3 regions of the Paenisporosarcina sp. TG-14 genome follow, and region 3 is predicted to be linked to each of the others. Evidence: riboswitches for the same ligand, from Rfam matches in the RefSeq annotation. Region 3 holds a riboswitch; each other region holds the start of a gene.
What was found. Region 3 has a riboswitch for lysine ahead of C406_RS0103080 (Na+/H+ antiporter NhaC family protein). Riboswitches for the same ligand answer to the same signal wherever they lie in the genome.
Positions count from the first base shown of each region.

Region 1: it holds a riboswitch for lysine, as region 3 does, so the genes downstream of both, dapA (4-hydroxy-tetrahydrodipicolinate synthase) here and C406_RS0103080 (Na+/H+ antiporter NhaC family protein) in region 3, are expected to answer to the same signal.
Region 2: it holds a riboswitch for lysine, as region 3 does, so the genes downstream of both, C406_RS0106830 (aspartate kinase) here and C406_RS0103080 (Na+/H+ antiporter NhaC family protein) in region 3, are expected to answer to the same signal.

Region 1 is NZ_AMGD01000028.1:57,971-62,192, forward strand. It holds partial or broken gene C406_RS19495 (DJ-1/PfpI family protein) at 111-378, opposite strand; gene C406_RS0110030 (hypothetical protein) at 444-686, opposite strand; lysine riboswitch at 1,636-1,815, shown strand; gene dapA (4-hydroxy-tetrahydrodipicolinate synthase) at 1,950-2,840, shown strand; gene C406_RS0110045 (winged helix-turn-helix transcriptional regulator) at 2,901-3,248, opposite strand; gene C406_RS0110050 (iron-containing alcohol dehydrogenase) at 3,376-4,222, shown strand, end outside.
Region 2 is NZ_AMGD01000020.1:20,072-24,293, forward strand. It holds gene C406_RS0106820 (YslB family protein) at 1-284, shown strand, start outside; gene C406_RS0106825 (J-domain-containing protein) at 426-797, opposite strand; gene C406_RS0106830 (aspartate kinase) at 855-2,078, opposite strand; lysine riboswitch at 2,267-2,448, opposite strand; gene uvrC (excinuclease ABC subunit UvrC) at 2,491-4,222, opposite strand, start outside.
Region 3 is NZ_AMGD01000007.1:1,190-5,411, forward strand. It holds gene C406_RS0103075 (sodium-dependent transporter) at 1-532, opposite strand, end outside; gene C406_RS0103080 (Na+/H+ antiporter NhaC family protein) at 732-2,291, opposite strand; lysine riboswitch at 2,432-2,618, opposite strand; gene yunB (sporulation protein YunB) at 2,672-3,445, opposite strand; gene C406_RS0103090 (bifunctional metallophosphatase/5'-nucleotidase) at 3,492-4,222, opposite strand, start outside.

The DNA.
Region 1 (4,222 bases), on a different contig from region 3:
AATATCTTATTATTTGATAATAGTTTAAATATTATGAAAAATTATATCTTTCATAATATTGTAATTCTTTTCTAAACTATTAGCATTTTACATAATGTAAAATTTAAGAGCTAAAAAATTCCTTCTTTGTCCAACTCTAAGTTATTCTTATTTTTATTTGCTAGAACTTCAATAAACTCTCTTGTATAATCAGATAAAATCGGCGGTCTTCTACTAGAGATGAGGTGGCCATCCACAACAACAGTTTCATCCAACCATGTTGCCCCTGCATTTTCTATATCATCCTTAATCCCAGGTGTACTTATTACGGTTTTTCCTTGTAAAATTTTTGCGGATTAATACCCAACCAGCATGACAAATTTGGCCTATGGCTTTTCTTGTTCATTTATTGTTAAGCTGATCTTCAGCTAATGGAAATTTAGATGTATCTCTCTTATGGATGTCTATCGCCCATTGAAAATGTTCAATCGCAACCATTGTCTATTGTCATATTCTAAATACGCATAACGATAATGGGCTTCCGGATTATCGCGGTCAATCTGAAGAATATTTTTGTATACATAAGTCGCTGCGTTAGAATCCCGATACTCTCCAGTCTTTGCGTATAAAGCATTTTCCATCAGTTCTTCTATAAAGCCAACCTTTTCTTCGTCACTCACCATGTTCAATTTGACTTTCAATCTCATCAATTCATTTCTCAACTGCTTTTCCTTTTGATCAGAGGAAAACTGTTAGGTGTTTCTTTCAGTTCTTTTAACTTTAGCTCCAATTCATTCACTCTTTCCAAACTAGACTGGGCAGGTTTTTTTCGATTAATCATTATCTCACCTCGAGATTTTTATTAATATGTAAGGATTAGCATCTGCTTTCACTATATGAATAGCCCATTTCAGTTAGTAACATTGGAAAAATTTTTTTGGAGTTGGACTAATGATTATAGTTAAAGATATTAAATGGTGGCCGAAATTGCATCCTTGGCCTCTTCTCTCCGTGGAATAAGTGTCACATCTTTAGTCAACCAATTAGGAAAGCATCTGCCGTCTCTACCGATATTATTTCTTTAATTTATCAGAATATCTAAAAGTATGGTTGGACTTGAAGCCAGCTGAGAAAGAAACTCCTACTACGAAATAAATTCAGGAATAGTGCTAAGATTTTGCAACTCCCCTCTTCATCAATCGTTGAAAAACTTACATTATTAAAGTTTATAAGTGTGTTTAAATTGAAAAAGGCGACATTTCGTATTGCTTACTATGATTCCTTCAGCAAGGTCATAATTCGTTTGAGGTTTACTGCGACATTAACAAGTGATTGAAGTGGAAGGCGGCGACTCCGGCGGGAAAAGCGAGACAGACGAGACCCCACAGGTAGCGCTAGCGGACGAGGAGGCTTGGCGCTCGCTCCGCGGAAAGCGTCCGCCTGAAACGGAAATCACCTTTACTAGTCCATAACTAAGAAATTATAAATCAACTTTTTCAGTGCCCTTCATCAATCCTACTGATGAAGGTGGTTTTCTGCCGTCTCTTCTATATTATTTCCCTAATTTATCTAATACTAATTATATTCCCTTGCATCTACAAAGCTTTATTGGTAAAGTAGATTTAATTAAATACTTTCTTACTTCAAAATATTTGAAGTGAGGATAGAGGCGCAAACATCAATAGTAAACAATTTGAGGATAATGAGATCCTATAATGGTTGTTGAAAGGGATATTTGCCGAAGTAGAGAGAATCTCATGTTCTCAAAACTGGTTCTGTTATTGAATAAATACGGAACTGTCATATAGGCAAACTATATGGAGGGCTATCCACGCATAGGGACGACTTGGACTAATAAAGTTACGTTTCTATTGCAACAGCGGACCCTCGTTGTTGCTTTTTTGCGTTTACAAGAATACGGCCTTCACTACCTCTATATTTTATAAACTATATAAAAGGGGAGAAAAGTAATGATATTTGGCCAAGTTTTAACAGCAATGGTGACACCATTTAATCAGCAAGGTGAGATTGATTTTATCGCTACAAAGGCTTTAATTAACCATTTGATAGCTAATGGTACGGATGGTTTAGTTGTAGCAGGAACAACAGGTGAATCTCCTACACTAGACACACAAGAGAAAATTAAGTTAATTAAATTTGTTGTAGAGGTTGTTAATGGAAGAGTCCCTGTTATAGCGGGAACTGGATCAAACGATACGAGAGCATCGATCAACTTAACGAAGCGAGTAGAAGAAACAGGAGTCGACGGAATTATGCTCGTCACTCCATACTATAACAAGCCCTCTCAAGAAGGATTATATCAACATTTTAAAACCATCGCCCAGGCAACATCATTGCCGGTAATGCTATACAATATTCCTGGACGAAGTGTAGTAAACATGACCGTAGAAACGATTGTAAGACTTTCGGCAATCGACAATATTGTATCGATTAAAGAAGCAAGTGGTGACTTAAATCATATGACTCAAATCATTAGCCAAACACCTAGTAACTTCAGCTTGTATAGTGGTGACGATGGGCTAACATTACCTGTTTTAGCCATCGGTGGTGCTGGAGTTATTTCGGTTTCTTCACACATCATTGGGAATGAAATGCAAGATATGATTAAAAACTTTAAAACTGGGAATTTAGATGTTGCAGCATCTATCCATAGTACCCTCCTTCCTATTATGGAGGCATTATTCGCTGCACCAAACCCAGCACCAGTTAAAGCTGCCCTAAATATGAGAGGCATTGATGTTGGTGGAGTTCGCCTACCCATAATTCCTTTAAACAAAGAAGAAGCAAAGACACTACAAAGAGCAATTCAACCTATTCAATTAGAGTTACTTGTTAAATAGGTGAAATATGAAAGAGCAGCCGAAATTGTATCTTCGGCTGCTCTTTTTATATTCACTTTATTAAATAATTTCGTCTTCATTTACCACTGTATCCATATAATTTTTTCCCCAAGAATACATCGACTCCAGTATCGGCATTAAAGTCACTCCATTTTCTGTAAGCGAATATTCTACTTTTGGAGGAACCACAGCATAAACTTCCCGATGAACAATCTGATCAGCCTCTAGTTCTCTTAACTGATTCGTCATCATTTTAGGCGTTATATTTGGAAGGAGTGCTTTTAATTCACTAAACCTCTTCGTTCCCTCTTTACCCAAATACCAAATGATGATCATTTTCCATTTACCACCAATTATTGACAACGTTAATTCTTTTTCACAATTCAAATCATCTATATTTCGTTTCATCTACATCACCATGTCCTTCCATAGTATCTTTTTAGATACTATATCACAAATAAGTGCGTACTTCCTTATATTAATTACATGGTTTACACTAATCCTTGTAGACAAAACAGAAGGAGTGAATCTTATTATGAACCGTTTTACAATTCCAAGAGAAGTCTTTTATGGTGATGGGGCTCTCGATAGATTAAAAACACTCGAAGGTAAGAAAGCTGCACTTGTAATCGGAGGAGGATCCGTAAAGAAAAACGGAAACCTTGAAAAAATAGAAGGACTCCTACTCGAAGCAGGCGTTGAAACGAAAGTTATTGAAGGGTTTAATATAGAACCAACTGTACAAATGGTCCAAGATGGCGCAAAAGTTTTAAATGATTTTGAGCCAGACTGGGTTATCGGCATTGGTGGGGGTTCCGTGATGGATGCGGCAAAAGCTATGTGGTTATTCCATGAACATCCGGAATTAACATTTGAAGAGGCGGCAATACCTTTCACATTGCCTAAACTTCGCACAAAAGCCAAGTTTATTGGTATTCCAACAACAAGTGGTAGTGGTGCGGAAGTATCAAATTTATCCGTAATCACTGATGAAAAGACCAAAATAAAGTATCCAATAGCTGATTTTGAATTGACTCCTGATATTGCAATCATTGATCCAGTGATGGTAGAAAGTATGCCTGATAACATCACAGCGGATACAGGAATGGATGCATTTACGCATAGTATTGAAGCATATGTGGCTAAACCGCGTACTGTTTTCACTGATTCTTTAGCTATCGGAGCTGCTGAAATCGTTAAAGATAATCTTCTTGCTTCATATAATGGTGATCAAGAGGCTCGTAAAGAAATGCATAACGCACAAGCAATGGCTGGTATGGCTTTTGCCAATGCGGTACTAGGGAATGTACACAGCTTGGCTCACAAAAGTGGTCCTACTTTTGGTATTTCACACGGTCGTGCCAACGCGATTTATTTACCTT
Region 2 (4,222 bases), on a different contig from region 3:
AGTTTCAGATGTTTTCAATGGAAGAAACGACTTCTTTTTTTCAAGAAGCTGGGTGGGGTGAGTTAACACTTGAACGCCTTACAAAAAATGAAGCCTTTTACAAATTAACAGGAGAACCTGATTTACTCCAAATCGAAAAACGTTGCTTTCGCATAGAGGCAGGTTTTTTAGCACAACAACAACAAAAACTAGGTGGCTTTTTGACCGAATGCTTTGAAGAAAAGGACCTGAAGAAGAACGTCATTCAATTCCACGTGAAATGGGATCTAAAAGAGAAAATTTAAACAGCATAGAATAGCACACCATGGTAGGCTACTTAGTTAGACACAGAAATTTATAATAGTTGTTCAGTTTACAAATTTAAAGCAGTTTTATCTATAAAAAAGCTGGCAGCCACTTCCATATGGAGTGACTGCCAGCTTTTTTTAATCCCATTTAAACTTATCGTCTATTTGAGATTGGTATTGTTTAAATGCACTACTATTTGTCTTAATTCCTTTTTTAGATAAAAGTTGATTCATTTTTGTGAGTTTTTGATTGTACTGTTGCTCTAGCTCAGTCTTTTCTTGTCGCGTAGCTTTTTTCATTTGATGTTGCAAATCACTTATTTCTTCTTTAATAAACTGCGCTTCTGCATCATGACCTGAGTTTTTTAATATGCGCATAACCATACGAATATTTTCTGGATAATGAGCAAATTCATCTGGTGGCAAAGGTTTCCCTGCTCCCGGCAAATGATCAAACTGTCCATCACGCTGTGCTTTTTTGATTAAATCCTCCACGATATGCCAGTTCATTAACTTTCACTGCCTCTCATGTTAATCAGAATATCATCATCATAGCATGACAAACTCTTACACTCGAACTACAGCTAATCCAAATTCATCGTGCAAAGCATTTGTTGCTTTTAACATGTCAATTTCAGGGATAACTACCGAAACTTTAATTTCTGAGGTGCTCACCATCTTAACAGCGATTTCTTCTTTACGAAGTCGATCGAACATTTGAGCAGCCACACCAGGATTTGAAACCATTCCAGAACCAACAATTGATACTTTAGCTAAGCCCTCTTCAAAATTCGCTAATTGGTAACCTAAATCATCCTTATTGCTTTTTAATATGTGAATTGTTTCGGCAAAATCTTCTTTTTTAATTGAAAATGACACACTTGGTTGTATCCCTTCCATAATACTTTGAACAATAATATCAACGTTTATATGATATCTTGCAAGCATAGTAAAAATTTTAGCGAGAGAGCCATTAAATGGCACTTCATATGCAATCGTAATACGAACAATTTCTGGTTCAAATGCGACACCGCGCACAATTAGATTTTTCTCCATTGTTGGTTCCTCCAATAATATGGTGCCTGTTTCTTCGCTTAAACTTGAACGAACACTGAGTGGCAGACAAAAGTTTTTGGCGAATTCTACAGCACGAGGATGTAATACACCCGCTCCTAAATTTGCTAGTTCTAACATCTCATCATATGACAGTTCTTGTAATTTCCTGGCACCTTCTATAAAACGAGGATCTGACGTATAAATGCCATCGACATCGGTATAAATATCGCATCGGTCCGCTAGAATTGATGCAGCTATAGCAACTGCCGTTGTATCTGAGCCTCCACGACCGAGTGTCGTGATTTCACCAAACGCATCCAACCCTTGAAATCCAGCAATAACTATCACTTTACCAGCACTCAAAGCTTGTTCTATCCGAATGGTATCGATGTGTTCAATCCGAGCATTACGATGAACGGATTCAGTTCCAATGCCCGCTTGCCAGCCGGTAAATGATACCGCATCTTGCCCCATATGTTGAAGACTCATTGTTAATAAAGCACTTGTCACTTGTTCCCCCGTTGATAACAACATATCCATTTCGCGTTTTGAGGGCTCTGCGGATAAATCCTCTGCTAAACGCAGCAATTCATCTGTTGTTTTCCCCATAGCTGAGACAACCACTACAATTTCATGACCTTTTGCAGTCTCTCCGATAACACGTTTTGCGACGTTACGAATACGTTCAGTGTTACCAACAGACGTCCCACCAAATTTCATGACAATACGACTCAATGTTAACTCTCCCTTTATTTCCAAAGAAGCTAAATTAGAAAAACAAGATTGCATCCAAAATAGTGCAAGATGATGTCTTTTCCTATACTGATACGCAAAAATAAAAGTTTATCAATATAAAAAAACAGCTTATCCACGAAAATTCGTGAAAAGCTGTCTCCATGCATGGCCGTTCGAAAGAAGCGTCCATGTGAGATAGCCCTCCAGAATCATTTAGATTCTGACAATCCTGCATTTTTTCAATGCAAAACCAGCGCGACATAAGATACAGTTTATGTCGAACTTCGGCGAATTCCCCTTTCACCTGCAGTCGTCGGATCTGTTCATCCTCTAGCAGGTTACTGATGATTTTCGCACCTCTATCACCACTTATTAAGTGATTCAATTTCAGTGTGTCAACAATAGCACATGGTTACTCTTTTGACAATGTTTCATTATGAAAATATGTTGACATTGATTCAGCAATTTTCAAAGGCAATCCTGATTCATTCAATTCAGTGACTGTTGCTTCTTTGATACGTTTTACTGATCCAAAATGTTTTAATAACATTTTTTTACGTTTTGGTCCAATACCTTCAAAGCCATCTAAAGCAGATGCGACGGTATGTTTTCCTCTTTGTTGTCGATGGAATGTAATGGCAAATCGATGCACTTCATCTTGAATACGTTGAAGTAAATAAAATCCTTCACTCGTCCGTTTTAACGGAATAATTTGAGGAGGATCCCCATATAACAATGAAGAAGTTTGGTGCTTCTCATCTTTTGCGAGTCCTGCAATCGGTATAGATAAACCAAGTTCATCTTCAATAATTTCCCGGGCAATTTCCATTTGTCCTTTCCCACCATCAATAACGATTAAATCAGGTAAAGGTAATTGGTCATTTAATACACGCGTGTATCGTCTACGTATAACTTCTCGCATCGCCCCGTAGTCATCATGACGTGCCGCTGTTTTCGTTTTATATTTACGATAGTCTTTTTTATTAGGTCTTCCATCTATAAACGATACCATCCCTGAGACCGCGTCAGCCCCGTAAATATGTGAGTTATCGAAAGCTTCAATTCTTAGAGGTGGCGAGATATTCATAGCTTTCCCGAGATCGTCAACAGCACCTATCGTTCGCTGTTCTTGCCGATCAATTAGTTGAAATTTTTCACGTACTGCAATTTCAGCATTCTTTGTCGCTAAATCAATCATTTGTTTTTTCTGCCCGCGACTTGGCGAAACCACTTTTACTTCGAGTAGTTGATTGGCTAAGTCCAAATCAACTGAAATAGGCAACAGCACTTCTTTTGGTTTTATATGATGAGGCTGATCATAAAATTGTCCCAAGAAAGTTAAAAATTCATCATCAGGATCTTGGTATAAAGGGAATATAGATACATCGCGTTCAATTAATTTGCCTTGTCGTACAAAGAAAACTTGTACACACATCCAGCCCTTATCAATTGCATAGCCAAAAATATCACGATCCGTAAAATCATTCGTCATCATTTTTTGCTTTTCCATGACTGTTTCAATATGCGTGATTTGATCGCGGTATTCTTTTGCTCGTTCAAACTCCAAATTTTCAGCAGCCACTAACATTTTCCCTGTTAATTCTTGTTTGACTTGTTTGTATCCTCCATTTAAGAATCGTGTTATTTCATCAATAATCTCACGATAGGCATCTTGCTCAATTGGTTTTACGCAAGGCGCTAAGCATTGACCTAAATGATAATACAAACAAACTCTGTCCGGTAATGTTGTGCATTTGCGTAATGGATATAATCGATCCAACAATTTTTTTGTTTCACTAGCTGCATATGCATTTGGGTAAGGACCAAAATATTTTCCTTTGTCCTTTTTAACTTGCCGGGTTGTAATTAATTTCGGGTGTTTTTCACCTGTTATTTTAATATAGGGATATGTTTTATCATCTTTTAGCATAATGTTATATTTAGGATCGTGTTTTTTAATTAAGGTCAGTTCTAAAATCAATGCTTCGATGTTTGAAGATGTAACGATGTATTCAAAGTCCTCAATTTCATTGACAAGACGTTGTGTTTTTCCGTCATGACTGCCAGTGAAATACGAACGTACTCGATTTTTTAATACTTTGGCTTTTCCAACATAAATAATCGTACTTTGCCTGTCCTTCATT
Region 3 (4,222 bases):
TATTAGCGAGTTCAATTCCTTTTTTAATACCTGCAAATAAAATAATTAATACAATAACCCAAACAAGTAGTAAAGGTATTGCTACTCCGGGTACTAATCCACCCGCTTCACCTGGTACATCGCCTAATTTTAAAACTGTACCAAATAAGAATCCAGCAGTATCTTCTCCCCATGCTTGGTTAACAGAATACACTGTGTATTTCATCGCCCAGGCAATAATGACTGCATAGTATGTTGATATTACAAAGGAAACAAATACTGCCCACCAGCCGAGCCATTCTGCTTTTTTCCCGCCCATGCGGAAGAATGATAATGGTGCGGAACCGCGGTACTTATGTCCCAAAGTGAATTCTAAAATAAGAATAGGAATACCGGCTGTTAAAAGCGCGAATAAGTACGGGATAAAGAAAGCGCCTCCACCATTTTCAAAAGCTACGTACGGAAAACGCCAAATGTTTCCGAGTCCTACCGCGGAACCAACTGCAGCCAGAATAAAGCCAGCTCGTGATCCCCATTGAGAACGTTGTTCCATGTTTTTTTCCTCCTTTTTGTTTCGCCCCCAAAAGTACTATTGTAATATTAGGAAGCTTGTTTATATTCAGATTATTTATTAATCTAAAACTAGTATACTATAGTGAATTAACTTGTAAAGATGTTTTTTTATATAATAAACTATTATTAAATAAAAAAAAAGCAAGGGAATAAACCCTCGCTCTGTATATGTTTACCTATTAATTTGTCGATTTTTCGCTCATCTTAATTAAAACATAAAATAGTATTGCAAGAATAGTTATTACAAGTCCCAATGATAACCAAACGGACCCAGTTAATCCTAAAACTAAGTACCCAACTGATGCAACGGCTGCTGAAATTAATGCATACGGTAGTTGAGTCGTGACGTGATCAATATGATTACATCCAGCACCAGTAGAAGATAAAATGGTCGTATCTGAAATCGGTGAACAATGATCACCTAACACGGCCCCTCCTAGCACTGCTGCTAAAGTAGGTAATAACATCGTAGGATCAGCGCTAATCATTATGGTTCCTGCAATCGGTAATAAAATTCCGAAAGACCCCCATGAGGTACCTGTTGCAAATGCCATACCTCCAGCTAATATAAACAGAATAACTGGTAATAAACCTATTGGAAGATTGGCATCGATTACTACTTGAGCTAAATATTCGCCTGTTTTAAGCTTATCTATAATAAACGTTAATGACCAAGCAAAAACTAATATTAACACAGCAGGTAGCATGGATTGAATTCCGCTCCAAATTCCTTTACTAAGATATGAAAGGTTGGCTTTTTCATTTTTTCCGAACTGTAAGAGATAAAGAACAATAGATACAACTGCACCTGCAGTACCACCAATTAACAATGACTTCGGTACATCAGTATTCTCAAAAATTGCCCAAATATCTAGAACACCTGCATTTTGATATCCTGTCCATAGCATTGCTCCGATTGTCGCAATTACAAGTGTAACAATTGGTAGAACTAAGTCTTTTACTTTCCCATGACTATGAACAGGGAAATCTTCTTTTAATTGACCAGGAATATCTTTTTTTGGATCAAACACTTCCCCTGTATCGATTGCTCTACGTTCATGTTTTTTCATTTCCAATAAATCGAAGTCTGTAATCGCTACGAAAAACACCATAGCAAGTGCTGCAATTACATAAAAATTCATTGGTGCCATCATGATAAATGCAGTTAATGGTGAGTATGTTATAACTGATTGAGTAGCCAGTATTGTCCCAATCAATCCAATTAAATATGCTCCCCAGCTTGATACTGGTGAAACTACACAAACCGGTGCAGATGTTGAATCAATAAAGTATGCTAACTTAGTACGTGAGATGCGGTGATGATCCGTTATTGGACGTGCAATTTGTCCAACAGCTAAAGCATTAAAATAATCATCTATAAAGATAACCACACCAAGAAATGCAGTTAATAGCTTAGCTCCTCTTCGCGTTTTGATATGCTTTACTGCCCACTCTGCAAACGCTCGACTTCCACCAGATAAACTAACGAAAGCTGTGATGATGCCTAGTAAAAATAAAAAGAGAATAATAAAGACATTATACGTATTTAGTCCTCCATCCCAAAATGTCACTTGGAATGATTGCCACAAACTTACTAGCGATTTACCTGGTGAGAATGAATGAATTAGTAAAGCTCCTAAAACGATACCTGTACCTAGTGAGATCAGTACACGACGTGTAAGTAAGACCATCACAATTGCAAGTATTGGGGGTAAAATTGATAATATAGTTCCTGACATACCTATGTTCCTCCTCCGCATGGGGGTGGTCACAGAATACGAGTAAGCATACAAAAAGACTGGAATCTTTAACATTCAAAATGAATGTTAAGAAACCAGCCCAGACAAGTTGCGAATAGACAAATTGATGTATCCTACCCACGATCTGTAGCTCACCATTTATATGCATTTCGCCTATAAATGATAGTGTTATTCTTGTTTAGAATAACCCCAATAAAATACTGTTAGACACAATCATTTTACTTCGGCAAAACTCCCTTTTACATACGGTCTTCGTTATCATCCTCGCGTATGTTACTAATAAGTTATGCGGCCTCTACCCATCGATATTAATTTCATTTCCTATTTTAACAATAAACGGACCTTATTGCAATAACTTATTATGGAGCGGATGGAGGTTGATACGGTACTTCTACTTGTGGTGCATTCGCTCCGCTTCCTTTAGTATAAATTTGAGGAACAGGACTAGAAATTATTCCAAGTGCAACTGGAATTTTTTGTTCAATTACCGTCGCTTTTGTTGCGAGTGGGACAATAACTTGTACATTGACTGTGATAACAACACTTACATCTATCATTGCATTGTTAATTCCAAATTCACGAATATCATAAACTACGTTCGACTGTAAATTTCCAATAACATGAAAACGTATTGGAATTTTAGGTCCTAGATTTCCAAGGAGTGGGATATTTGTCGCTTGACCAAGAGGAACTAAAAATACAATGCCTCCGTTATCTTCCATTGCGTCTGGATCATACTCTATATCATCCAAATAAGGTAAATTGGCCAAGTTGCCTTTTTCAGCTTGTTCTAATTGGGTCTGTACCAAGGTTATGATATCAGCTTGAACACGATTAATTATTTCCGTATTAAATTGAGTCGTCACAGTACCTGGGGATTCTGATGGAACTTCAACTATGATATCAGTTGCATTCATTAAATCTGCGGTTCGAGAGTTAATGGCTTTACTAACAACAAGTGATGCGATTTTTTTGGATTGTACCTCTGCATACTGTAAATAGATTGGGGTTAAACGAACATTCACGAGATAAAACATTAAGCCAACAGAAATTACGACAAAAACAAAGAACACAGGGATAATGTTCTTGCCTTTCCAATAGATTGACCTTTTAGAAACTTTACGTAGTCGCACGAAAACCCTCCTACGTCATGTTACGACAAGGAGGGTTCATTTATACCTATATAAGTTGTTGTTTTTGTCCATACACAATTAAAACATCTCTAATGAAGTCAGACATAAAATAAGTCTTTGGTGACTCTTTAAATATGGGGTAAAAGTAACCAAATGTGAACATGTCAATGGTAGCTAAACGAACAATTTCTGTTGGTTCTATCCGTCTATTTTGAACAAATAATATTTGATCAACAACTGTAAATTGGTGTGTAATCATTTTTCCCATCACAACACCACGAAAACCTAAACCTTTAATCTCTAAATTTGGCCAACTTTCATTTAACGACAATAAATATATATCTTTTAACTCTTCACCTGTTAGTTCAATTACACATGGATTAATCGGATGTGGCATCATTTTGTGAATATCAAAATATGAGACTTCCTGTTCTTTTAGATCTGACAAAAATAAACCAGCATTAAATAAGGCACAATCCGTTTGGCAAAACGCAGTTAATGCTTTACCAAAATAAGTTGATAAAGCAGATTCTTTAAACCACTCTTTCTTAAACGTCTCATTATGGATAAATGCAGTTTCCATTAAATTAGCTTTACCAATAATGGCTAATTCTTCTAGAAATTCATCCTCATTTGCACATTCTTTCAGTTCATTTGTATCATATAAATGAGCTTGTTTTTTTACAATCAATTTCGCTTCTAAATCAAAATCCACGGTAACATGTCCAACATAATAGCCATATTTACCAGCTGCAGCTAACAAAGAATTATTAATTA